3 regions of the Streptomyces sp. NBC_00637 genome follow, and region 3 is predicted to be linked to each of the others. Evidence: riboswitches for the same ligand, from Rfam matches in the RefSeq annotation. Region 3 holds a riboswitch; each other region holds the start of a gene.

Region 1 (7,524 bases), 4.9 Mb from region 3:
CTCGAGTGAGGGACCTGGCACGGTGCGCCACCTTGCCTCGACGCGGAGAGTCTCGACATCAACAAATCATTGAAGTTCCACGATGAGGAAACTAGTATCCACTGATCAGAAGGGCTCGGTCCGCCCGGGACCCCGCCCGCCGTACCCGGTTCGACTGGCACCCGGTGCCACCGCTGAAGGAAGTGACCGCTCATGTCCGCACCAGCGCCGTCCCCGCTGGCCATCGTCGACGCCGAGCCCCTCCCCCGGCAGGAGGAGGTCCTCACCGAGGCGGCGCTCGCCTTCGTGGCCGAACTGCACCGGCGGTTCACCCCGCGCCGGGACGAACTCCTCGCCCGGCGCGCGGAGCGCCGCGCCGAGATCGCCCGCACCTCCACCCTGGACTTCCTCCCGGAGACCGCCGCGATCCGCGCCGACGACTCCTGGCGGGTGGCCCCCTCCCCCGCGGCGCTGGACGACCGCCGGGTCGAGATCACCGGTCCCACCGACCGCAAGATGACCATCAACGCCCTCAACTCAGGCGCCCGGGTCTGGCTCGCGGACTTCGAGGACGCCTCGGCGCCCACCTGGGAGAACGTGGTCCTCGGTCAGATCAACCTGGCCGACGCCTACACCCGCCGCATCGACTTCACGGATCCCGGGTCGGGCAAGTCGTACGCCCTGAAGGACGAGGGCGAGCTCGCCACGGTCGTCATGCGCCCGCGCGGCTGGCACCTGAACGAGCGTCACCTCGTCGACGCCGAAGGCCGTCAGGTCCCGGGCGCACTCGTCGACTTCGGGCTCTACTTCTTCCACAACGCCCGGCGTCTGCTCGACCTCGGCAAGGGCCCGTACTTCTACCTCCCGAAGACGGAGTCGCACCTGGAGGCCCGCCTCTGGAACGAGGTGTTCGTCTTCGCGCAGGACCATGTCGGCATCCCGCAGGGCACCGTCCGCGCCACCGTGCTCATCGAGACGATCACGGCCGCGTACGAGATGGACGAGATCCTCTACGAACTCCGCGACCACGCCTCCGGGTTGAACGCCGGCCGCTGGGACTATCTCTTCTCCATCGTGAAGAACTTCCGTGACGGCGGCGCCAAGTTCGTCCTCCCGGACCGCAACGCGGTGACGATGACCGCCCCGTTCATGCGGGCGTACACCGAACTCCTCGTGCGCACCTGCCACAAGCGCGGCGCGCACGCCATCGGCGGGATGGCGGCCTTCATCCCGTCCCGCCGCGACGAGGAGGTCAACAAGATCGCCTTCGAGAAGGTCAAGGCGGACAAGGACCGTGAGGCGAAGGACGGTTTCGACGGGTCGTGGGTGGCCCACCCGGACCTGGTGCCGATCGCCATGGCCTCCTTCGACGCCGTGCTCGGCGACCGGCCGAACCAGAAGGACCGGCTGCGCGAGGACGTCGACGTCAAGGCGGCCGACCTGATCGCCGTCGACTCCCTGGAGGCGAGGCCGACGTACCCGGGCCTGGTCAACGCCGTGCAGGTCGGCATCCGTTACATCGAGGCCTGGCTGCGCGGCCTGGGCGCGGTCGCCATCTTCAACCTGATGGAGGACGCGGCCACCGCCGAGATCTCCCGCTCGCAGATCTGGCAGTGGATCAACGCCGGAGTGGAGTTCGAGCACGACGGGACCACGGTGAAGGCCACGCCGGAGCTGGCCCGCGAGGTGGCGGCCCGGGAACTGGCGGCGATCCGCGCGGAGATCGGCGAGGAGGCCTTCGCGGCCGGCCACTGGCAGCAGGCGCACGACCTGCTGCTGACGGTCGCCCTCGACGAGGACTACGCGGACTTCCTCACCCTGCCCGCCTACGAGCAGCTGAGGGGCTGAGCACCGGCACCGGCACCGACCCGCACGCTCATCTCTCCGAGTGGCCCAGGGACTTCCCCGGGGCCACTCGGTCGCGTACGAGCTTCTTCACCGCCGTGGGCTCCGGGAAACCCTGTTCGCGGCGGTCCCAGACCACCTCGTCGTTCACCCGCACGACGAAGACGCCGCCCGTGCCGGGCTTCAGGGCGAGTTCCGTCAGCTCGGCCTCGAAGGTCGTGAGCAGCTCCTGCGCCAGCCAGGCCGCGCGCGGCAGCCAACGGCACTGGGTGCAGTACTCGATCTCGACCCGCGCGCTCGCGTCACTCGATCCGCTCATCCGAGGTGCACCGACCAATCCTGTTCCGCGGCCGGCCTGCCGTGCAGGTCGGGGACCCGCTTGAGCCAGTCGGGCCGTCCTTGCCGTGTTCGCGCCGCGCGCCGGGCCTCGTCGGCGGCGAGTTCCCGCGGGTCGGGGAAGTCGGTGGGCAGCCAGGCCGCGGAGGCCCGCACGCGCGCGTGGAGGTGGCGCACATACGCCTCGCGGACCGCGTCCGGGGTCGCGAACCCCGCTTCGCCGGCCAGCCAGGCGTCCGGTACCTCCGCCACGATCCGGCGCAGCAGCTCCTCGGTCACCCGGGGCGCCAGCTCGGCGTCGGCCGCCCGGGTGTCCGGGGCATTGCGGCCGAGGGCGTGGTGACGGAAGTCGTAGGGCTTCCCGGGGTCGGCGCCGTCCCAGCGGTGGTGGAAGACGAGGGCGGCGCCGTGGTCGATGAGCCACAGCCGCGGCGGGACGGTGCCGAACGTCGGCCAGACCATCAGGTTGGAGCTGTGGACCGTCCGGTCGACGTTCACCGTCAGGGCGTCCAGCCAGACGATCCGCCCCGCCTCCAGCGGCTCCACCGGGAAGGCCTCCGCGACCTCCGGCGTGAAGTCCGCCGCGCCCGGCAGGAAGTCCATCCCGAGGTTGAGTCCCGCGCTCGCGGCGTGCAGGTCCCGTACCTCCTGGTGCGGTTCGTCCGCCGCGATCGCCGGGTCGAAGTGGACCAGGACCAGTTCGGGAAAGCGCAGCCCGAGCGCACGCGCCAGCTCGCCGACGATCACCTCGGCGACGAGCGCCTTGCGGCCCTGCGCGGAGCCCGTGAACTTCACGACGTAGGTGCCCAGGTCGTCGGCCTCGACGACGGCGGGCACCGAGCCGCCCGCTCGCAGCGGAGCGAGGTAGCGGGTCGCTGTGACCTCGGTCAACATGCCTGCCTCCCTCTGGCCCGGGTGAGCATAGTAACCAGGCGTGACGGTCGGCGAGAGGTCCGATCCCCGTACGAAACGGCCCGCGGGCGGCCCGGGTGGCGTGTGGTAGCTTGCCAAGGCCAGTCGAACCCATGTGCGCACGCAGGTGTGCACGGGTCAGGGAATCCGGTGCGAATCCGGAGCTGACGCGCAGCGGTGAGGGCGACGGGCGGGGTATCGGCCACTGGACGGCGTACGCGGTCCGGGAAGGCGCCTCGTCCGGGTGACCCCGAGTCCGAAGACCTGCTGGCGCCCCCGCTGCCGCAGGACGGCCGGGGGGAGCACCGTACGACCGGGCTTCGCGCATGAGCCCTCGACGCCGAAGGAACCCTGTGCCGTTCGCACGTGCCGTCCGCCCCGCCCGTCCCGCCGTCCTGTTCCTGGCCGGTGCCCTGCTGCTGACGGGCTGCGGCTCCACCGGTCCGGCGGCCGGTCCGGCGGGCACCTCCGCTTCGGCGGGCGGGAGCGAGGCCGCCGGCCGTCCGGTCGTTCTCGACAACTGCGGGCAGCGGGTCGCGGTCGACGGTCCGCCGCGGCGGGCCGTCTCCCTCGACCAGGGCACGACCGAGATCATGCTCTCCCTCGGGCTGGCCGACCGCATGGTGGGCACGGCCACCTGGACCGACCCGGTGGCCGAGGGCCTGGAGAAGGCGAACGCGAAGGTGAGGCGCCTCGCCGACAACGCCCCCTCCTTCGAGACGGTGCTGGACACCGAACCCGACTTCGTCGCCGCCTCGTTCGCCTCCACCCTCGGCAAGGGCGGGGTCGCGCCCCGCGAGGAGTTCGAGAAACTCGGCGTACCCACCTACCTCTCCCCCTCCGACTGCGTCGGCAAGGACAACAGCGGCGACGGCGACGGCGTCCGCACCGAGCCGCTGACCTTGGACGCGGTCTATGGCGAAGTCCGCGACCTGGCCGAGGTCTTCGGCGTCCGCGAGCGCGGCGAGCGGCTCGTCGCCGAACTGAGGAAGCGGGTGGCCGAGGCCACCGCCGGCCTCGACGCCCGGGGCGTGACCCTCATGTACTGGTTCGCCAACTCCCAGTCGCCGTATGCCGCGGGCTGCTGCGGCGCTCCGGGCATCGTCACGCACGAGCTCGGCGCGAAGAACGCCTTCGACGACACCGAGGAGGAGTGGCCCCAGGTCGACTGGGAGACCGTCGCCGACCGCGACCCCGACCTCCTCGTCCTCGGCGACCTGACCCGGCGCCGGCAGACGGCGGAGAGCGCGGCCGGGAAGATCGCGTTCCTGGAGTCGAACCCGGTCACCAGGAACATGAGCGCGGTGCGCGAGAAGCGGTACGTGCTGGTGTCCGGACAGTCCATGAACCCGACCATCAGGACCGTCGAGGGCATCGAGCGGGTGGCGGCGGCGCTGCGCGCTCACGGCCTCGCGAAATGACCGGCGCACCGGCGTCCACGGCGGCGGCCGTCGGCGGACCGCGCCGCGCGCTGCTGTGGGCGTCCGGTCTCGCGTCGCTGTGCGCCTCGGTCGCCGTGGCCATCACCATCGGTCCCGCGGACATCGCCGTCGGTGACGTGTGGTCCGCGGTCGCCGCCCATCTCGGGTGGGGACAGGCCGAGTTGACACCGCTGCGGGACGGCATCGTGTGGAACCTGCGGCTGCCGCGCACGCTGCTCGCCGCGGTGTGCGGCGCCGGCCTGGCGGTCTGCGGGGCCGTGATGCAGTCCCTGCTGCGCAACCCGCTCGCCGACCCCTTCGTCCTCGGGGTCTCCTCCGGCGCCTCGACCGGCGCGGTGCTGGTCGTCGTCCTCGGCGCGGGCGGCGGCCTTCTGTCGGTCTCCGGTGGCGCCTTCCTCGGCGCGCTGGTCTCCTTCGCGCTGGTGCTGCTGCTCAGCCACACCCTCGGCGGCACCACGGACCGGGTGGTCCTCGCCGGAGTCGCCGCCATGCAGCTGTTCTCCGCGCTGACCTCCTTCGTGGTGATGACGGCCGCCGACGCGGAGACGACCCGCGGCATCCTGTTCTGGCTGCTCGGCTCGCTCAGCGGCGCCGACTGGACGGACGTGAGCGTCGGCGCGGCCGCGCTGGTCGTGGCGCTGGTGGTCTGTCTGGGCCACGCCACGACGCTGGACGCGTTCGCCTTCGGGCAGGACGCGGCCCTCTCCCTCGGCGTCTCCGTGGCCCGCACCCGGCTGGTGCTGCTGTGCACCACCGCGCTGCTCACCGCCACCCTGGTGAGTTCGGCCGGGGCGATCGGCTTCGTCGGCCTGGTCCTCCCGCACGCCGCCCGCGCCCTCACCGGCCCCGGCCACACCCGGCTGCTGCCCGCCACCGCCCTGACCGGCGCGGTGTTCCTGGTCTGGGTCGACACCCTCGCCCGCACCGCGCTCGCCCCGCAGGAGGTGCCGGTGGGCGTGGTGACCTCCCTCATCGGCGTCCCGGCGTTCGTCGCCGTCCTGTACCGCGCGAAGGGCACCCGATGACCGGCCCCGAGGCGGCAGGTTCCGAGTCGGCCGGTTCCAAGTCGACCGGCTCCGGGACCCCCGGCCTTGAGGGGCTGCGTGCCGATAGGGTCACCCGCGCCGCCGGCGGCACCCTGATACTCGACGGGGTCAGTCTGACGCCCCGCCCCGGCGCCGTCACCGGCCTGCTCGGCCCGAACGGCTCGGGCAAGTCCACCCTGCTGCGCCTGCTCGCCGGCGTGCTCGCCCCGGACTCCGGCGTCGTCACCCTCGACGCGTGCCCGCTGCCCCGGATGAGCCGCCGCGCCCTCGCCCGGCGCGTCGCCGTCGTCGAGCAACAGAGCGACACCCAGCTCGCGTTGAGCGTCCTCGACGTCGTACGGCTGGGCAGGATCCCGCACCGGCGCGCCTGGGCCCCGGCCTCCGCCGCCGACGAGGAGGCCGTCCGCGCCGCGCTGGCCCGTACCGGGCTCGCCGACAAGGCCCACCGGCCCTGGCACTCCCTCTCCGGGGGCGAACGCCAGCGCGTCCAGATCGCCCGCGCCCTCGCCCAGGAACCCCGCGAGCTCCTCCTGGACGAGCCCACCAACCACCTGGACGTCCGGCACCAGCTCGCCCTGCTGGCCCTGATCACCGAACTCCGCGTCACCAGCGTCGTCGCGCTGCACGACCTCAACCTGGCCGCGATGTACTGCGACCGGCTCGTCGTCCTCAAGGAGGGTCGCGTGGTGGCCTGCGGCAGCCCGTACGAGGTCCTCACCGAGGCCCTCGTCGCCGACGTCTACGGCGTCCGGGCCGCCGTCACCGCCGACGGCCCCGACGGCCGCCCGCACATCCGCTTCCTGGGCGCCGTACCGTCCCTCTGACGCGGCGTCGGCCGGGTTCCTACCCTCGCCGCCGTTCCGTGCCCCTGAGCCATTCCAGGGCCTGTTCCGGCTCGGCCACGACCCGGACGCCCGCGGGGACCGGCGGTCTGCGCACCACGACCACGGGCAGCCCCGCCGCGCGGGCGGCGGTCAGTTTCGGGGCGGTGGCCGCTCCCCCGCTGTCCTTGGTCACGACGACGTCGACGCGGTGCCGGCGCAGCAGTTCGCGCTCCCCGGCGAGCGTGAAGGGCCCGCGGTCGAGCACCACCTCCATGCGGGACGGGACCGGCGCCTCGGGCGGGTCGACGGACCGTACGAGGAACCACAGGTCGTCCAGGTCGGCGAAGGCGGCCAGCCCCAGGCGCCCGGTGGTGAGGAACACCCGCCGGCCGAGCGAGGGCAGCAGCCCGGCGGCCTCCGCCAGGGAACCGGCCTCGTGCCAGACGTCGCCCGCCACCGGGACCCAGCCCGGGCGGCGCAGCGCGAGGAGCGGCACCCGGGCGTCGGCCGCGGCCCGCGCCGCGTTGCGGCCGATGACCGAGGCGAAGGGGTGGGTGGCGTCGACGAGCGCGTCGACCCGCCGCTCGCCCAGCCACGCCGCCAGTCCCTCGGCCCCGCCGAAGCCGCCCACGCGCACCTCGCCGGGCGGCAGCCGGGGCGCGGCCACCCGTCCGGCCAGGGAGGTCGTCACGCGCAGTCCGGGCACGGCGTCGGCCGCCAGGAGTTCGGCGAGGCGGCGGGCCTCGGTGGTCCCGCCCAGGATCAGTACGTGCACGAGGTCGGGTCCCTTCCGGATGCGAGGTCCGAGCGGCGCGGCCCGGTCGGCCGCGGCGCTTCACTGAAGCACACGGGCGCCGGCCCGGCCGGACCGGTGTCGCGTCCGGGAGTGCTCCGCGCGGCGCGGCGGCCGACAGGGCATTGACTCACGCGGCTCTACTTAGAGTAGCCTTGCCTAAGTTGACCGGTTTCCGGAGGGTGGCTGGTGAGATCAGGGGAACAGCCGGGGCGGGCCGTCCTGAGGCGCTCGGTCAGGGGCCAGGCGCGGCGCGTCGGCCTCGGGGCGGCACTCGGGTGTGTGCACCAACTGGGGGAAGCCCTGGTACCGGTGCTCATCGGTGTCGTCATCGACCAGGCCGTGGC
Region 2 (7,524 bases), 5.9 Mb from region 3:
CCGCGCGCTGGACCGTGGCTCGCCCGCTGGTGAGCAGGCTCCGCGCTCGCAAGTATGCCGGACGGAACCACCGTTGATCGCTCGGCCCACGTGGCCGGGAGCGAGCCGAGCCGCGGCGAGGTGTCTCCCGCGCGTCCTGGACCAGACCACGCGGTCAAGTTTTGATCTCCCCCGGCAGAGGCGGCGACAGAAGTGCGTTACCGGCGGTAAGTTCCCGCTGCCCCTCCCCACTTCACAGGAGTACCGCCTCATGCGCCGTCTTCTCACCTGCCTCGTGGCCGCGGCCGTCACCTGCGGCGGGTTCGTCGCGACCGCCTCACCCGCCGCTGCCGCGGACCCGGTCTCCGGGTCCTTCAGTGCCCTCACCTACAACGTCGCGGGGCTGCCGGAGATCCTCTCCAGCGCGTCGACTCCCCGCGAGTCCAGCACCACGGCCATCGGTCAGCGCCTCGCGCCGTACGACATCGTGCACGTCGAGGAGGACTTCAACTACCACGCCCATCTCTACGCCGGGGACACCTCGCACGCCTACCGCACGCCCACCAGCGGGGGTGCGGGCATCGGCAGCGGGCTGAACACGCTGTCCAAACTCCCCTACGACACCGACGACTTCGAGCGGGCGCACTGGAACTCCTGCCAGTTCGACTCCGGTGACTGCCTGACACCCAAGGGCTTCACCTTCATGCGTGAGCGGCTGGCGGAAGGCGTCTACGTCGACTTCTACAACCTGCACACCAACGCGGGCACCAACGACGGCGACCTGACCGCGCGCGCCGACAACCTCGCTCAGCTGACGGGCTTCATCACCACGCACTCGGCGGGCAACGCCGTCGTCGTCATGGGCGACACCAACACCCGCTACACCCGCACCGGCGACACCATCGCCGAGTTCGCCGCCGCCAACGGACTGACCGACGCCTGGGTGCAACTCATCCGCGGCGGCACCCCGCCGGCCAAGGGCAGCGACGCCCTCGTCTGCGACCAGAGCGGGCCCACCGTGCCCGACACCTGCGAGGTCGTCGACAAGGTCCTCTACCGCGGCAGCAAACTCGTGTCGCTCGATGCCACGTCCTACCGCAACGAACACGCCGCGTTCCTCACGGACGACGGTCTCATGCTGTCCGACCACGACCCCATCGCGGTCGGTTTCTCCTGGTCGCGCAACGCGGACTTCCAGCTCAGCGACCAGTACGGCGGTCCGCACGGCGACTACTACACCGACATCGACGCCGTGCCGGCCGGCGCCCGGGTCACCGGCCTCTCGCTGCGCGGCGGCTCGCGCGTCGACGGCGTCGGCCTGACGCTCGACAACGGTCGGGTGCTCACCCACGGCGGCACCGGAGGCACCCTGTCGTCCCTGACCCTGGGCAGCGGGGAATACATCACCTCCGCCCGGCTGTGCCAGGGCCAGAAGGACGGCCGTACCCGGATCTTCTACGCCAGGTTCGACACCAGCCTCGGCAGGAGCCTGGCCGGCGGGACCACCACGTCCGACTGCGTGACGCGCACCGCGCCGTCGGGGTGGCAGGTCGCCGGCTTCCACGGACGCTCCGGCGACGAGATCGACAAGCTCGGCCTCCTCTACACGAAGCGCTGACCGGCCCGCGCACACGCCACGCGGCGACGGCCTTCAGTGCCGTCGCCGCGTGGCGCGCCGGCCGGCGTCCCCGATGGACGCCGCCCGGCATCGGCCTCCGGCACGGTGGAGCGACGGTGCCGTCGGCGGGACGGTTCAGCCCTGCGTGCGGGCCGGGAGCCGCCATCCCGGGCGCGGGAAGTGGCAGGTGTAGCCGTCGGGGTAACGCTCCAGGTAGTCCTGGTGCTCCGGCTCGGCCTCCCAGAAGGGGCCTGCCGGCTCGACCTCGGTGACGGCCTTGCCCGGCCACAGTCCGGAGGCGTCCACGTCCGCGATGGTGTCCTCGGCGACCCGCTTCTGCTCGTCGTCCACGTAGTAGATCGCCGAGCGGTAGCTGAGGCCGATGTCGTTGCCCTGGCGGTTCGCGGTGCTCGGGTCGTGGATCTGGAAGAAGAACTCCAGGAGCGTGCGGTAGTCGGTCTGCTCGGGGTCGAAGAGGATCTCGATGGCCTCCGCGTGGGTGCCGTGGTGACGGTAGGTGGCGTTCGGCACGTCACCGCCGGTGTATCCGACCCGGGTCGCCGTCACCCCCGGGAGCCTGCGGATCAAGTCCTGCATCCCCCAGAAGCATCCGCCCGCCAGCACGGCCCTCTGCGTCTGCGTTGCCATCTCAGCACCTTCCGTCTCTCTCGCCCCGGCCCCTCGCGCTGCTCGCGCGCACACCGTGGACGACCCAGCCTTCGTGGATACAACAGCACGTGAGAGGCCTGAACAATTCCGCACCCACGCGATCGGCCCGGCCGCCTCGGGCGCGGGCAACGGTTCCGCCACCGTCAAGGCGGCCCCGCCTGCCGACCGCCCTAGGCCGCGCGTCCCAGGCGGAAGCGGGGAAGGGGCTCGACGCGGCCGGTGGCGAGGTCGGCGGCCATCGCGCCGATGAGCGGCGTGAACTTCGCGCCGTGCCCGGAGCACGGGGAGACGACGACGAAGGGGCCGTGGCGGTCCAGGACGAAGTCCTCGTCCGGGGTGGTGGTGTAGAGACAGGTCGCCTCGGCGACCGGGTCGGGTTCGAGGCCCGGGAGGCGGTCGCGGACGAAGCCGCTCACGCGTGTCCGCGACGACGGGTCGGCCACCCCGCTGCGGGTGCGGGCGGTGGCCGGGGTCCCACGGTCGTGCTCGGCGACCTTGACCGCGGGCAGCGGGCCCCCGTCGCTTCCGGACGGCAGGCCGTACAGCTGAAGCTCCCCGTCCCAGACCAGGGTCGGCCACTCGACGGAGGGGTCCCGCTGCCGGAAGTGGAAGACCTGCTGCTGGGTCACCGCCAACGGCGGCAGGGCGAAGGGCAGTCCGATTTCGGGCAGCCAGGCACCGGCCGCGATCACCACCGTGTCGGCGACGATCTCGCGGCCGTCGTCGGTGCGCAGGCGCACCCGCGCGTTCCCCCGGACGTCGATGCCGATGACGCGGGTGCCGAACACGGCCCGCGCCCCGTGGGCGATCGCCCGCCGTACGCAGGTGGCGACGGTGTCGTCGGCGTTGATCACGCCCGCCTCCGGGTGGTGGAGCACCGGACCGGTGACACGGATGTACGGCCAGCGTTCCGCGGCGGCTCGCGGGCCGAGGAGTTCGTGGCGCACGCCGGCCGCCCCGAGCAGGTCCGCGATCGCCTTCGGGTCGCGGTCCTCGCCCATGTCGAGCCCGCCGGTCGTACGCAGCAACGAGGTCGAGCCGTCGTCCTCCAGCTCCCGCCACCGCTCGTGCGCCAGTCCGGTCAACCGTACGTAGAAGGGGTCGGCGTAGGCCCGCCGGAAGATCCGCGAACTGCCGTGCGAGCTGCCGTTTCGGTGGCCCACGTCGTACGCATCGACGAGCGTGACCTCGTGGCCCCTGCGGGCCAGCTGCCAGGCGGTGGCCGCGCCCATGAGCCCGGCGCCGACGACGGCGATCACAGTCCCTCCCGGGAATCCAGTGGGTGCCCGCGAGCGGACCGCGGGCCTTGGCTGCCCACTCGATCGTAAGGGCGACCGGATCCTCGGGTTCCAGGCGGGGCAGGTCCGGGCGCCGCCGACCCTCCTGGCCCGGGAACGCGAGGGGGCCCCCGGACGGTTCCGTGGGCCCCCTCGGCGTATCGCTCTGCCGGTCAGGTCACCGTGGGGCGACCGCCGGGGTGCCCGCGCTCAGCGTGGCGGGCGCGGGGTGCAGCAGCCGTTCGGCCAGTTCGCCGAAGACGAGGCCGAAGCCGCCCCAGAGCGTGACCTGCATGGCGAGGGCGGACAGGCGGAACCGCCACAGCAGGGCCGCCGGGAAGTCGCTCGGCACCTCGTCGACGGCCGGCAGGAACGCGTAGGCGAGCCCGATGACGAGCACGAAGCCGAGGACGGCGACGACGGTGGCGTACCAGGTGCCCAGCTTCGGTGCGAGCCGCTTGCCCACGATCACCGCCGCCACCGCGAGGAGCACGCTGAGCACCATCATCAGGAAGTAGAGCGTGGTCCGCTTGCCGATGGTGTCGCCGTCGCCGACCGCGGGCGGGTTCGCCGGGTACTTCAGGAACGGCACGACGTACACGGCGAGCAGGGCGGTCCCCGCCAGCAGGAGGGCCGTGGCCCGCGGGGTGAAGCGGCCTGTGCGGCCGAGGGCGAAGCAGAAGGCGAGGGCGGCGATGCCGCCGAAGGCCACCCCGTAGAACAGCACACCGGTGGCGAGGCCGGCGGTGGACTGGAGGCTGCGGGAGACGAGTTCGACCTCGTGCTCGTGTGCGTGGGCGGAGGCGTGGGACTCCTCGAAGCCGATCGCGCTGTCGACGTTCGGCTCACCGAGGAAATAGGCGACGATCAGGGCGAGCACGCCGGCGGCGAGGCCGGCGAGCATGCCCCGCACGAGCAGATTTCTTACCGTTGCGGAGTTCATGGGTGTGCTGGGGTTCCCCTCGTCAGTGGCAGGGGAAGCCGAGCAGGTGGCGTGCGTCATGCACCCACTCGTGAACGTCCTCGCCGGAGACGACGGCGGTCGCGCCTTGCTCCGCGCCGACGAAGTAGAGCAGAACGAGCATCAGGACACCGAAGAAGACCGCCCAGGGGGCGATGTCCTTCAACGGCAACTTGGCCGGTACGACGGGCGTGGTGGTAGTCGGCTGGGCGACATGCTGCGCCATGGCAAGACCTCCTCTGGGAGTTCGCGTCCCATCTCGGTGGTGCACATGACGACGGCCACGGGTCTGACTCGCGATGCGCTCCCTTACGGGATGCACCGTCCACAGTGGCGCGACCGTGCCGGATTCTCACCGGCTTCCGTCTCGCCGTCGTCGATATCAGAGCGACGGTACCGCGTGTCGGGCCGTCGGCCAATACCGCCCCACCTGCCGTGATGCCGCTCTCCACGGCGGGGTGGCCCGGATCACCACGCCGGTCGCGCCCGCCGCGCCGGTTCCGCTCACCCGGCGGCCTCCCCGGTGATGTCCGTTGCGGCGAGCCGGAGTTCACGTTCGCCGAGCGGGGTGAAATAGCGCTCCACGTCGGCCTCCGTGACCTCGGCGAGGGTGGCCGGCGACCAACGCGGCCTGCGGTCCTTGTCGATGACCTGGGCGCGGATGCCCTCGACCAGGTCGGGTGTGGTCAGGGCCGCGCAGGAGACGCGGTACTCCTGCTCCAGCACCCGCTCCAGCGTGCAGAGTCGCCGGGCACGGCGCAGGGCGACCAGGGTGACCTTGAGCGTGGTGGGCGACCTGGTCAGCAGAATCTCGGCGGTCTCCTTCGCCGCCGGGTCGCCGTGGGCGAACAGCCGTCGGACGATCTCCTCGACGGTGCCGGCCGCGTAACAGGAGTCGATCCACTCCCGCCGGCCGGCCAACTCCCCTTCCGGCAGGGGATGTACATGACGGTTCAGGGCTTCCCGTACGGGCAGGTCGGCGAGGTCGTCGACCAAGTCGCGCAGCGAGGCGGACGGTACGAAGTGGTCGGCGAGTCCGCACGACACCGCGTCCCCCGCGCCGATCTGCGCACCCGTCAGGGCGAGATGGGTGCCCAGTTCGCCCGGCGCGCGGGCGAGCAGGTAGGTGCCGCCGACGTCGGGCACGAAGCCGATGCCGGTCTCGGGCATGGCGATCCTCGACCGTTCGGTGACCACCCGGAAGCCGCCGTGCGCCGAGACGCCGACACCGCCGCCCATCACGATGCCGTCCATCAGGGCGACGTAGGGCTTCGGACAGCGGGCGATGCGCGCGTTGAGGCGGTACTCGTCGCGCCAGAAGGCGGCCGACGCGGTGCCGTCGCCGTCGCGGGCGTCGTCGTGCACGGCGCGGATGTCGCCGCCCGCGCACAGGCCGCGCTCCCCCGCGCCGGAGAGGACGACGGTCTCGACGGCCGGGTCGCGTTCCCAGGCGGTCAGCGCCTCGTCGATCCGGCGCACCATCGCGTGGTTCAGGGCGTTGATGGCCCTCGGCCGGTTGAGCGTGATGTGGCCGGCCCGGCCGGCGGTGTGCAGCAGGACGGGGTCCTCGACGTCGTTCATCCGGATACCTCCGTCAGGCCACGGGCCACATGGACGTGCATGATCTCGTTGCTTCCTTCCAGGATCCGCCGGGCACACAGGTCAGGGACGATCTTCCCTGCTCCGTGGTGGCCGCGGTAGCGCCGGCCCCCGCCGCCGACGTGGGAAGCCGACCCGACGCGACGGTGTCACGGCCGCCGCGCACAGTTCTTACGTGTCCATGACGCACGGCCTCGACAAGGGCTGCGGAGAACCGACTTGGGTGAGGCTGAGGGCTCCCCGGCCGACGAGCGACGCGCGTCGCCGCCGAGCCGAGAACCACATCGTGAAATCGGGAGTCCTCATGCGAGCAGATCACAGGCGCGGCCGAAGCCGCCGCAACGCCATCCTGGCGGTCACGGCGTTGCTGGCAGGGGGCGGCGGTCTCGTGGCCGTGAACTACGCCGCGAACGCGTCCGACGTCACCGCCGCCGCCCCCACGACGCGGTCCGCCCGGACGATCAGCTGCCCGGACGTGAAGGGCGCACTGCCTGCCGTTCCCCGGCAGGCGCGAACCGAAGTGGACCGGAATCTGGAGTTGTTGGACCGACAGACCGCGCAGGCCGACCGGCGGCTGGTGGACACCCGTGGGGAGGGAGGCCCGAACTTCGTGCAGAACGCGATCCTCGGCCCCCTCGAAGGCAAGAGGGCGGCGGCCATCGAACGGATCGCCATCGCCATCGGGCGGGTGGCCGCCAAGCCCTCGGGGCTGGAGGGCCTCGCCGCCTGCACCCTCGGCCTCGATCCGTCCGGGGCCGGGGCCGCGAGCCGGAGCCCGGGCGGCGCACCGGGCGACGGAGGCGAGGGAAGCGACGCCGGACAGCAGGGAAACGGGTCCGGTGCCGCGGAGCGGAGCGACGACGGGCCCACCGCGGCCGACTTCGTCGACATCACCAAGGTGGCCCCGAACGTGCCCAGGGTCCGCCGGCAGGCAGGCGCCTCGACCGGAGCGTTCATCTCCCGGTGCGGAGTGAACAAACAGGGACAGCACAACTCGGACAACGACATCGTGGCTCCGGGTGTCAGCAACGGGGCACACCATGTCCACGACTACGTGGGCAACCGGAAGGTGGACTTCAACTCGACGAACGAGTCCCTGAGCGCCCAGGGCACCTCATGCACCAACGGCGACCGGTCCGCGTACTACTGGCCCGTCCTGCGGGACACCACCCGTCAGGGCCCCGACGCCCATGCCCTCGGCGGTGGGGCCGAGGGCAACAAGGGAGCCATCCTGGTGCCCGCGACCGTCTCGATCAGTTACCAGGGCAGCCCCACCGGCAAGGTCGTGGCGATGCCCCGCTTCCTGCGGATCATCACCGGTGACGCCAAGGCCTTCACGAACGGCACCAAGAACGCCAACGCCCACTGGAGCTGCACCGGCTTCGAGAACAGGGTGCAGCTCACCGACAAGTACCCGATCT
Region 3 (7,524 bases):
GTCCAGGCCCCCGGGACGCGGCCGCGCGGGCCCGCCGAACGTGGGTGGCCTTACGGCGCTCGGCGCCCGCCGGGGCGGCGGGACGGGACACCGCCGCGACCCCCTCACACAGACACCCGGACGCCCTTCCCAGTTCATCTTCCGTTCACCCAGATTGCCTACGGTCAACACACCAATGACTTCGAACGATTGCCTGGGTAAATGGAAAGCTTCTCGCTGATCCTCGCGATTGTGGTCGTTACCGCACTCGCGTTCGATTTCACGAACGGTTTCCACGACACCGCCAACGCGATGGCCACCACCATCTCGACCGGCGCACTCAAACCCAAGGTCGCGGTGGCCATGTCCGCCGCGCTCAACCTTGTGGGCGCTTTCCTCTCGGTGGAGGTCGCCAACACGATCTCCAAGGGTCTCGTCGACGAGACCGGCATCCGTCCCGAGGTCATCTTCGCCGCCCTGGTCGGCGCGATCCTCTGGAACCTGCTGACCTGGCTGGTGGGCCTGCCGTCCAGTTCCTCGCACGCCCTGATGGGCGGCCTGATCGGCGCCACCATCGCCTCCGCCGGTATGGGCGCGGTGCATGGTGACGCCCTGGTCACCAAGGTGCTGATCCCGGCGATCGCGGCACCGATCGTCGCGGGTGTCGCGGCGATGCTCGCGACCCGCCTCTCCTACACCCTCGGCAAGAAGGCCGACGGCAAGGCGGCGGCCAAGGGCTACCGCGCCGGCCAGATCGCCTCGGCCGGCCTGGTCTCGCTGGCCCACGGCACCAACGACGCGCAGAAGACGATGGGCATCATCACGCTGGCCCTGGTGGCCGGCGGCGCCGTCGCCCCCGACTCCGACCCGCCCACCTGGGTCATCCTGTCCGCCGGCATGGCCATCGCGCTCGGCACCTACCTGGGCGGCTGGCGCATCATCCGCACCATGGGCAAGGGCCTGACCGACCTCCAGCCGCAGCAGGGCTTCGCCGCCCAGACCAGCGCGGCCACGGTCATCCTGGCCTCCTCGCACCTCGGCTTCTCCCTCTCCACCACCCACTCGGTCTCCGGTTCGGTGATGGGCGCGGGCCTGGGCCGCAAGGGCGGTGTGGTCCGCTGGTCGACGGCGACCCGGATGTTCGTCGCGTGGGGCCTGACGCTCCCGGCGGCGGCCCTGGTGGGCGCGCTCGCCGAGTCCGTCACCGGCCTGGGCGACTGGGGCACGGCCCTCGTCGCGGTCTTCCTGATCGCCTCCAGCGCGGCCATCTGGAAGGTCTCCCGGCGCGAGGTCGTCGACGCCTCGAACGTCAACGAAACCGACGAGCCGGCGGGCGTCGTCACGACGGCGATCGCCGTCGTCGCCCCGCCGCCCACGGGCACCCTGGCCGAGGACCTCACGGCCGCCCGCACGACGGACCTGACGGCCACGATCCTCTCCCCCACCCCCGAGCCAGTGACCCCGGCCGCTCCCCCGGCCGCGGCCGTCTGAGCCCGCGCACCCGGTACGAAGGAAGAGAAGCAGTATGAAGATCGACTGGGCGGCCCTCGGTTCCGTCTTCGGCGTCAGCCTCGTGATCACCGTGGGCCTCGTCGCCCTGTTCACCCTCGGCGTCATGGGCCTGTCGCGGCAGGAACGCGCGTCGGCGCAGGGTGGTTCGGCCACCCTCGCGGTGACCGGTGCCTACGCGTGCTTCGCGGCCTGCGCGGCGGCGGTGGCGTACGGGATCTCACTGATCATCGCCTGACGCACCATCGAACACCCCTTGGCGTTCACCACCCCGCCGGCCGGCTCCGTGTGGGGTTCTGCACACTCCAGCCTCGCAGGTCAACAGCAAGTTGACGGCTCTTGCGGGCCATGGTGGACTGCCCGAGCCATGTACGGCGGCAGAAGAGGAAGCCGGTGCGAATCCGGCGCGGTCCCGCCACTGTCACCGGGGTAGTAACCCCCGGGAGCCAGGAACTCTCGCCGCCGGTCTCGTCGAACCAGGGCGTGGACACCCTGAGTGAGGACATATCGCCATGCTCGCTCGGCAGTTGAGGTACAGCACCAGGTCGTTTCCCGGCCCCACGGCCGGCTGAGCCGATGCGTGCCGATCGCCTCTACGCGTACGGCGCCGCCACCGGCCTTCTGGTCGACCTGCTGCTCGGCGATCCGCGCCGGGGGCATCCGGTCGCCGCGTTCGGGCGGGCCGCCGGTGCCGTCGAGCGACTGCTGTGGCGGGACGACCGGGGACGCGGAGCCCTGCACGCCGTCGTGTGCGCCGGTGGGGCCGTCGCCCTGGGAGCCGTCGCCGAACACGCCGTACGCCGCTCCCCCGTCGCCGCCGTCGCTCTCGTCTCCGCCGCCACCTGGGCGGTGGTCGGGGGCAGTTCGCTGGTCCGGGAGGCCCGCGCGATCGGACGGGCCCTCGAAGCCGGCGACGTCGAGGCCGCCCGGGAGCGGTTGCCGCACCTGTGCGGGCGGGATCCGCACGCGCTGGACGCCGACGGGATGGCCCGGGCGGTCGTGGAGTCCGTCGCCGAGAACACCTCCGACGCCGTCGTGGGGGCGCTGGTGTGGGGGGCGGTGGGCGGGGTGCCGGGTCTGGTCGGGTTCCGGGCCGTCAACACCCTGGACGCCATGGTCGGTCACCGGTCGCCGAGGTATCTGCGCTACGGGTGGGCCGCCGCCCGCCTCGACGACGTCGCCGGATGGCCGGGGGCCCGGCTGACCGCCGTGCTGGCCGCCGTCGCGGGGGACGATCCGCGCGGTGCCGTACGGGCCTGGCGGGCCGACGCCCGCAAGCACCCGAGCCCCAACGCCGGGCCGGTGGAGGCGTCGTTCGCGGGCGCCCTCGGCGTGCGGCTGGGCGGAACCCTGTCGTACGCCGGTCGGGTCGAGCACCGGCCCGTGCTGAACGGCGCGGCCGGACGCCCGGTCGTCGCCCCGGACATCGAACGTGCCGCGCGGCTCTCCCGCCGCGTCGGCCTGCTCGCGCTCGGCGTGACCGTCGCCGCCCGCGTCGTCGCCACCCGCCTCGTCGCGAGGAACCAGGGCGGCCGGAGGAATCAGAGGAACCAGCTGAAGGGGCGTACGACATGAGCGGGGGTCTCCTCGTCGCCGGCACCACCTCCGACGCAGGCAAGAGCGTCGTCACGGCCGGGATCTGCCGGTGGCTGGTGCGGCAGGGGGTGAAGGTCGCGCCGTTCAAGGCACAGAACATGTCCCTGAACTCGTTCGTGACGACGGAGGGCGCCGAGATCGGGCGGGCCCAGGCCATGCAGGCGCAGGCCTGCCGGGTGGAGCCGACCGCGCTGATGAACCCCGTGCTGCTCAAGCCGGGCGGGGAACAGAGCAGTCAGGTCGTGCTGCTGGGCAAGCCGGTGGGCGAGATGAGCGCCCGGGGGTATCACGGGGGGCGTCAGCAGAAACTCCTGGGAACCGTTCTCGACTGCCTCGCCGAGTTGCGGGGCACGTATGACGCGGTGATCTGTGAGGGGGCGGGCAGTCCCGCCGAGATCAACCTGCGGCGGACCGACATCGTGAACATGGGTATCGCGCGGGGCGCGCGGCTGCCCGTGCTCGTCGTCGGCGACATCGACCGCGGCGGCGTCTTCGCCTCGTTCTTCGGCACCGTCGCCCTGCTCTCGCCCGAGGACCAGGAGCTGGTCGCCGGGTTCCTGGTCAACAAGTTCCGGGGTGACGTCTCCCTGCTGGAGCCGGGCCTGGAGATGCTGCACGGGCTCACCGGGCGGCGGACGTACGGCGTTCTGCCGTTCCGGCACGGGCTCGGGATCGACGAGGAGGACGGCCTGAGGGTCTCGCTGCGCGGGACCGTACGGGAGTCGAACACCGCCCCGCCCGTCGGCGAGGACGTGCTGCGGGTCGCGGTCTGCGCCGTCCCCCTCATGTCCAACTTCACGGACGTGGACGCGCTGGCCGCCGAACCCGGCGTCGTCGTGCGGTTCGTGGACCGGCCCGAGGAACTGGCCGACGCCGACCTGGTGGTGATCCCGGGGACCCGGGGGACGGTGCGCGCCCTGGAGTGGCTGCGCGAGCGGGGGTTGGCCGAGGCCATCCTCCGCAGGGTCGCCGAGCAGCGGCCCGTCCTCGGTGTCTGCGGGGGTTTCCAGATCCTCGGCGAGCACATCGAGGACGACGTGGAGAGCCGGCGCGGGCAGGTGCGGGGACTCGGAGTCCTGCCGGTCCGGGTGCGGTTCGCCCGCGAGAAGACCCTCACCCGGCCCGTCGGCGAAGCCCTCGGCGAGCGGGTCGAGGGGTACGAGATCCATCACGGCGTCGCCGACGTCACCGGCGGGGAGCCGTTCCTCTCCGACGGCCGGGGCAACAGCCTCGACGGCTGCCGGGTCGGACAGACCTGGGGCACGCACTGGCACGGCTCACTGGAGTCGGACGGATTCCGGCGGGCCTTCCTGCGCGAGGTGGCGGCCGCCGCGGGCCGCCGTTTCGTGCCCGCCGCCGACACCTCGTTCGCCGGGCTGCGCGAGGAGCAGCTCGACCGGCTCGGCGACCTGATCGAACAGCACGCGGACACCGACGCGCTCTGGCGGCTCATCGAGTCGGGCGCGCCGCAAGGACTGCCTTTCATTCCACCGGGAGCGCCCGCATGAGCACAGTGTTGTTGTTGTCGACCGCCGACACCGATCTGCTGGCGGCCCGGGCCGCCTCCGGTGCCTCGTACCGGATCGGCAACCCGACCCGGGTGGATGTCGCCGGGGAACTCCCCGCGCTCCTCGACGGCGCCGACATCGCGGTCGTGCGGCTGCTCGGCGGCAAGCGGGCCTGGGAGGACGGGCTCGCCGCGCTCAAGGCGTCCGGGGTGCCGACCGTGCTGCTGGGCGGCGAGAGCGTGCCCGACGCGGAGCTGATGGCGGAGTCGTCGGTGCCCGCCGGTGTGGTGGCGGAGGCGCTGCGCTACCTCGTCGAGGGCGGGCCCGCCAACCTGACCGAGCTGGCCCGGTTCCTGTCCGACACCGTGCTGCTGACCGGTGAGGGGTTCGTCGAGCCGCGGAAGATGCCCGAGTACGGCGTCCACGGCGAGCGTGCCTTCGTCGAGGGCCGGCCGACCATCGGGGTGCTCTTCTACCGGGCGCACGAACTGAGCGGCAACACCGCCTTCGTGGACACGCTGTGCGACGCCGTCGAGGCACGCGGCGCCAACGCCCTGCCCGTGTACTGCGGTTCGCTGCGCGGGGCGGACCCGGGGCTGTACGAGATCCTCGGGCGGACCGACACCCTCGTCGCCACGGTCCTCGCGGCCGGCGGCACGCACGCGTCGAACGCCTCGGCGGGCGGGGACGAAGAGGCCTGGGACATCGGCGCGCTCGCCGACCTCGACGTCCCCGTGCTGCAAGGGCTGTGCCTCACCTCGTCGAAGAGCGCCTGGGAGGCGTCCGACGCCGCCCTCTCCCCCATGGACGCGGCCATGCAGGTCGCCATCCCGGAGTTCGACGGGCGGATCATCACGGTCCCCTTCTCCTTCAAGGAGCAGGGCCCGGACGACGTGCCCGTGTACATCGCCGACCCCGAGCGGGCCGGACGCGTCGCCGGGATCGCCGTACGGCACGCCCGGTTGCGGCACAAGCCGAACGGCGAGAAGAAGCTCGCGCTCGTCTTCACCGCCTATCCGACCAAGCACTCGCGGGTCGGCAACGCGGTCGGCCTGGACACCCCCGCCTCGGCCGTCCGGGTGCTGGACGCGCTGCGGGACGCGGGCTACGGCGTCACCGGACACCCCGACAACGGCGACGAGTTGATCCACCGGCTCATCAACGCCGGTGGTCACGACGTCGAATGGCTCACCGAGGAGCAGCTGGCCGCCGCGCCCGCCCGGGTGCCGCTGGCCGACTACCGGGCGTGGTTCGACCGGCTCGACCCCGGGCTGCGCGACGGCATGCTGGAGGCGTGGGGCGAGCCGCCGGGTTCGCTGTACGTCGACGGGGACGACATCGTGCTGGCCTCCCTGCAGTTCGGGAACGTCGTCGTGATGATCCAGCCGCCGCGCGGCTTCGGCGAGAACCCGATCGCGATCTACCACGACCCCGACATGCCGCCGTCGCACCACTACATGGCGGCGTACCGGTGGCTGGAGAACAGTTTCGGCGCCGACGCGATCGTGCACATGGGCAAGCACGGCACGATGGAGTGGCTGCCGGGCAAGGGCCTCGGGCTGAGCGGGGGCTGTGCCCCGGACGCCGTCCTCGGCGATCTGCCGCTCGTCTACCCGTTCATCGTCAACGACCCGGGTGAGGGCACCCAGGCCAAGCGGCGCGGGCACGCCACGGTCGTCGACCACCTCGTGCCGCCGATGGCGCGCGCAGACACCTACGGCGACCTGGCCAAGCTGGAGCAGCTCCTCGACGAGTACGCGCTCGTCTCCGACCTGGATCCGACGAAGGCGCCGGCCGTCCGCGCGCAGATCTGGACGCTGGTCAAAGCGGCGGAGCTGCACCACGACCTGCACGTCGACGATCAGCCGGACGACGACGCGTTCGACGAGTTCGTCATGCACATCGACGGCTATCTGTGCGAGATCAAGGACGTCCAGATCCGGGACGGGCTGCACATCCTCGGCGGCGGTCCGGTCGGCGAGGCGCGGGTGAACCTCGTGCTGGCCGTGCTGCGCGCCTCTCAGGTGTGGGGCGGGCAGGCGAACGCGCTGCCGGGGCTGCGGGCCGCGCTGGCCGCTCATTTCGGGCTGGTGGAGAAGGAGCTGCTCGCCGAGCCGGGCGCGCCGGTGAAGGTGCCGGTCGAGCTGACGGATCTCGTCGAGGGTCCCGCCCGTACCGGCGCCGACGCCGTCGACCTGCTGGAGCAGCTGTGCCGGCGGATCGCGGAGGGCGCGGAGGAGCGCGGGTGGGCGGTCGACGGCAGCCGGGCCCTCGTACGCGAGGTTCTGGGCACCGAACTCCCGGACGCCGTCGCGGTGCTGGAGTTCGCGTGTACGGAGGTCGTGCCGCGGCTGGAGAGGACGACCGACGAGATCGGGCACATCCTCAAGGCGCTGGACGGCGGTTACGTCCCGGCCGGTCCGTCGGGCTCGCCGACACGGGGACTGGTCAACGTCCTGCCGACCGGGCGCAACTTCTATTCGGTCGACCCCAAGGCCATTCCCTCCAGGCTGAGTTGGGAGGTCGGGCAGGCTCTCGCGGACTCCCTCGTGCAGCGGTACCTCCAGGACACCGGCGACTACCCGAAGTCCGTCGGCCTCACGGTCTGGGGCACGTCCGCGATGCGCACCCAGGGTGACGACATCGCCGAGATCCTGGCGCTGCTCGGCTGCCGTCCGGTGTGGGACGACGCCTCGCGCCGGGTGACGGGCTTCGAGGTCGTGCCCCTGGACGAGCTGGGCCGGCCGCGCATCGACGTGACGGTCCGTATCTCCGGATTCTTCCGGGACGCGTTCCCGCACGTGGTGGGGCTGATCGACGACGCGGTGCGGGCGGTGGCCGAGCTGGCCGAGCCCGCCGAGTCCAACTTCGTACGCGCCCACGTGGACGAGGACGCGGCCGAGCACGGCGACCGGCGGCGCGCGACGGCCCG

What was found. Region 3 has a riboswitch for cobalamin ahead of OG440_RS28985 (cobalamin biosynthesis protein). Riboswitches for the same ligand answer to the same signal wherever they lie in the genome.
Region 1: linked by a shared signal. The riboswitch ahead of OG440_RS07230 (ABC transporter substrate-binding protein) and the one ahead of OG440_RS28985 (cobalamin biosynthesis protein) in region 3 are both predicted to bind cobalamin.
Region 2: linked by a shared signal. The riboswitch ahead of OG440_RS03020 (CbtB-domain containing protein) and the one ahead of OG440_RS28985 (cobalamin biosynthesis protein) in region 3 are both predicted to bind cobalamin.

The regions. Positions count from the first base shown of each region.
Region 1 is NZ_CP109046.1:1,669,657-1,677,180, forward strand. It holds gene OG440_RS07210 (NTP transferase domain-containing protein) at 1-9, shown strand, start outside; gene aceB (malate synthase A) at 193-1,827, shown strand; gene OG440_RS07220 (SelT/SelW/SelH family protein) at 1,856-2,143, opposite strand; gene OG440_RS07225 (HipA family kinase) at 2,140-3,054, opposite strand; cobalamin riboswitch at 3,213-3,338, shown strand; gene OG440_RS07230 (ABC transporter substrate-binding protein) at 3,399-4,493, shown strand; gene OG440_RS07235 (FecCD family ABC transporter permease) at 4,490-5,539, shown strand; gene OG440_RS07240 (ABC transporter ATP-binding protein) at 5,536-6,384, shown strand; gene OG440_RS07245 (cobalt-precorrin-6A reductase) at 6,404-7,159, opposite strand; gene OG440_RS07250 (ABC transporter ATP-binding protein) at 7,367-7,524, shown strand, end outside.
Region 2 is NZ_CP109046.1:697,837-705,360, forward strand. It holds gene OG440_RS03000 (jacalin-like lectin) at 251-1,597, shown strand; gene msrA (peptide-methionine (S)-S-oxide reductase MsrA) at 1,733-2,245, opposite strand; gene OG440_RS03010 (FAD-dependent oxidoreductase) at 2,437-3,525, opposite strand; gene OG440_RS03015 (CbtA family protein) at 3,722-4,486, opposite strand; gene OG440_RS03020 (CbtB-domain containing protein) at 4,509-4,730, opposite strand; cobalamin riboswitch at 4,766-4,920, opposite strand; gene OG440_RS03025 (enoyl-CoA hydratase/isomerase family protein) at 5,009-6,085, opposite strand; partial or broken gene OG440_RS03030 (acyl-CoA dehydrogenase) at 6,082-6,216, opposite strand; gene OG440_RS03035 (DUF1996 domain-containing protein) at 6,408-7,524, shown strand, end outside.
Region 3 is NZ_CP109046.1:6,601,462-6,608,985, reverse strand. It holds gene OG440_RS28995 (anion permease) at 202-1,470, shown strand; gene OG440_RS28990 (hypothetical protein) at 1,505-1,726, shown strand; cobalamin riboswitch at 1,823-1,965, shown strand; gene OG440_RS28985 (cobalamin biosynthesis protein) at 2,065-3,063, shown strand; gene OG440_RS28980 (cobyric acid synthase) at 3,060-4,592, shown strand; gene cobN (cobaltochelatase subunit CobN) at 4,589-7,524, shown strand, end outside.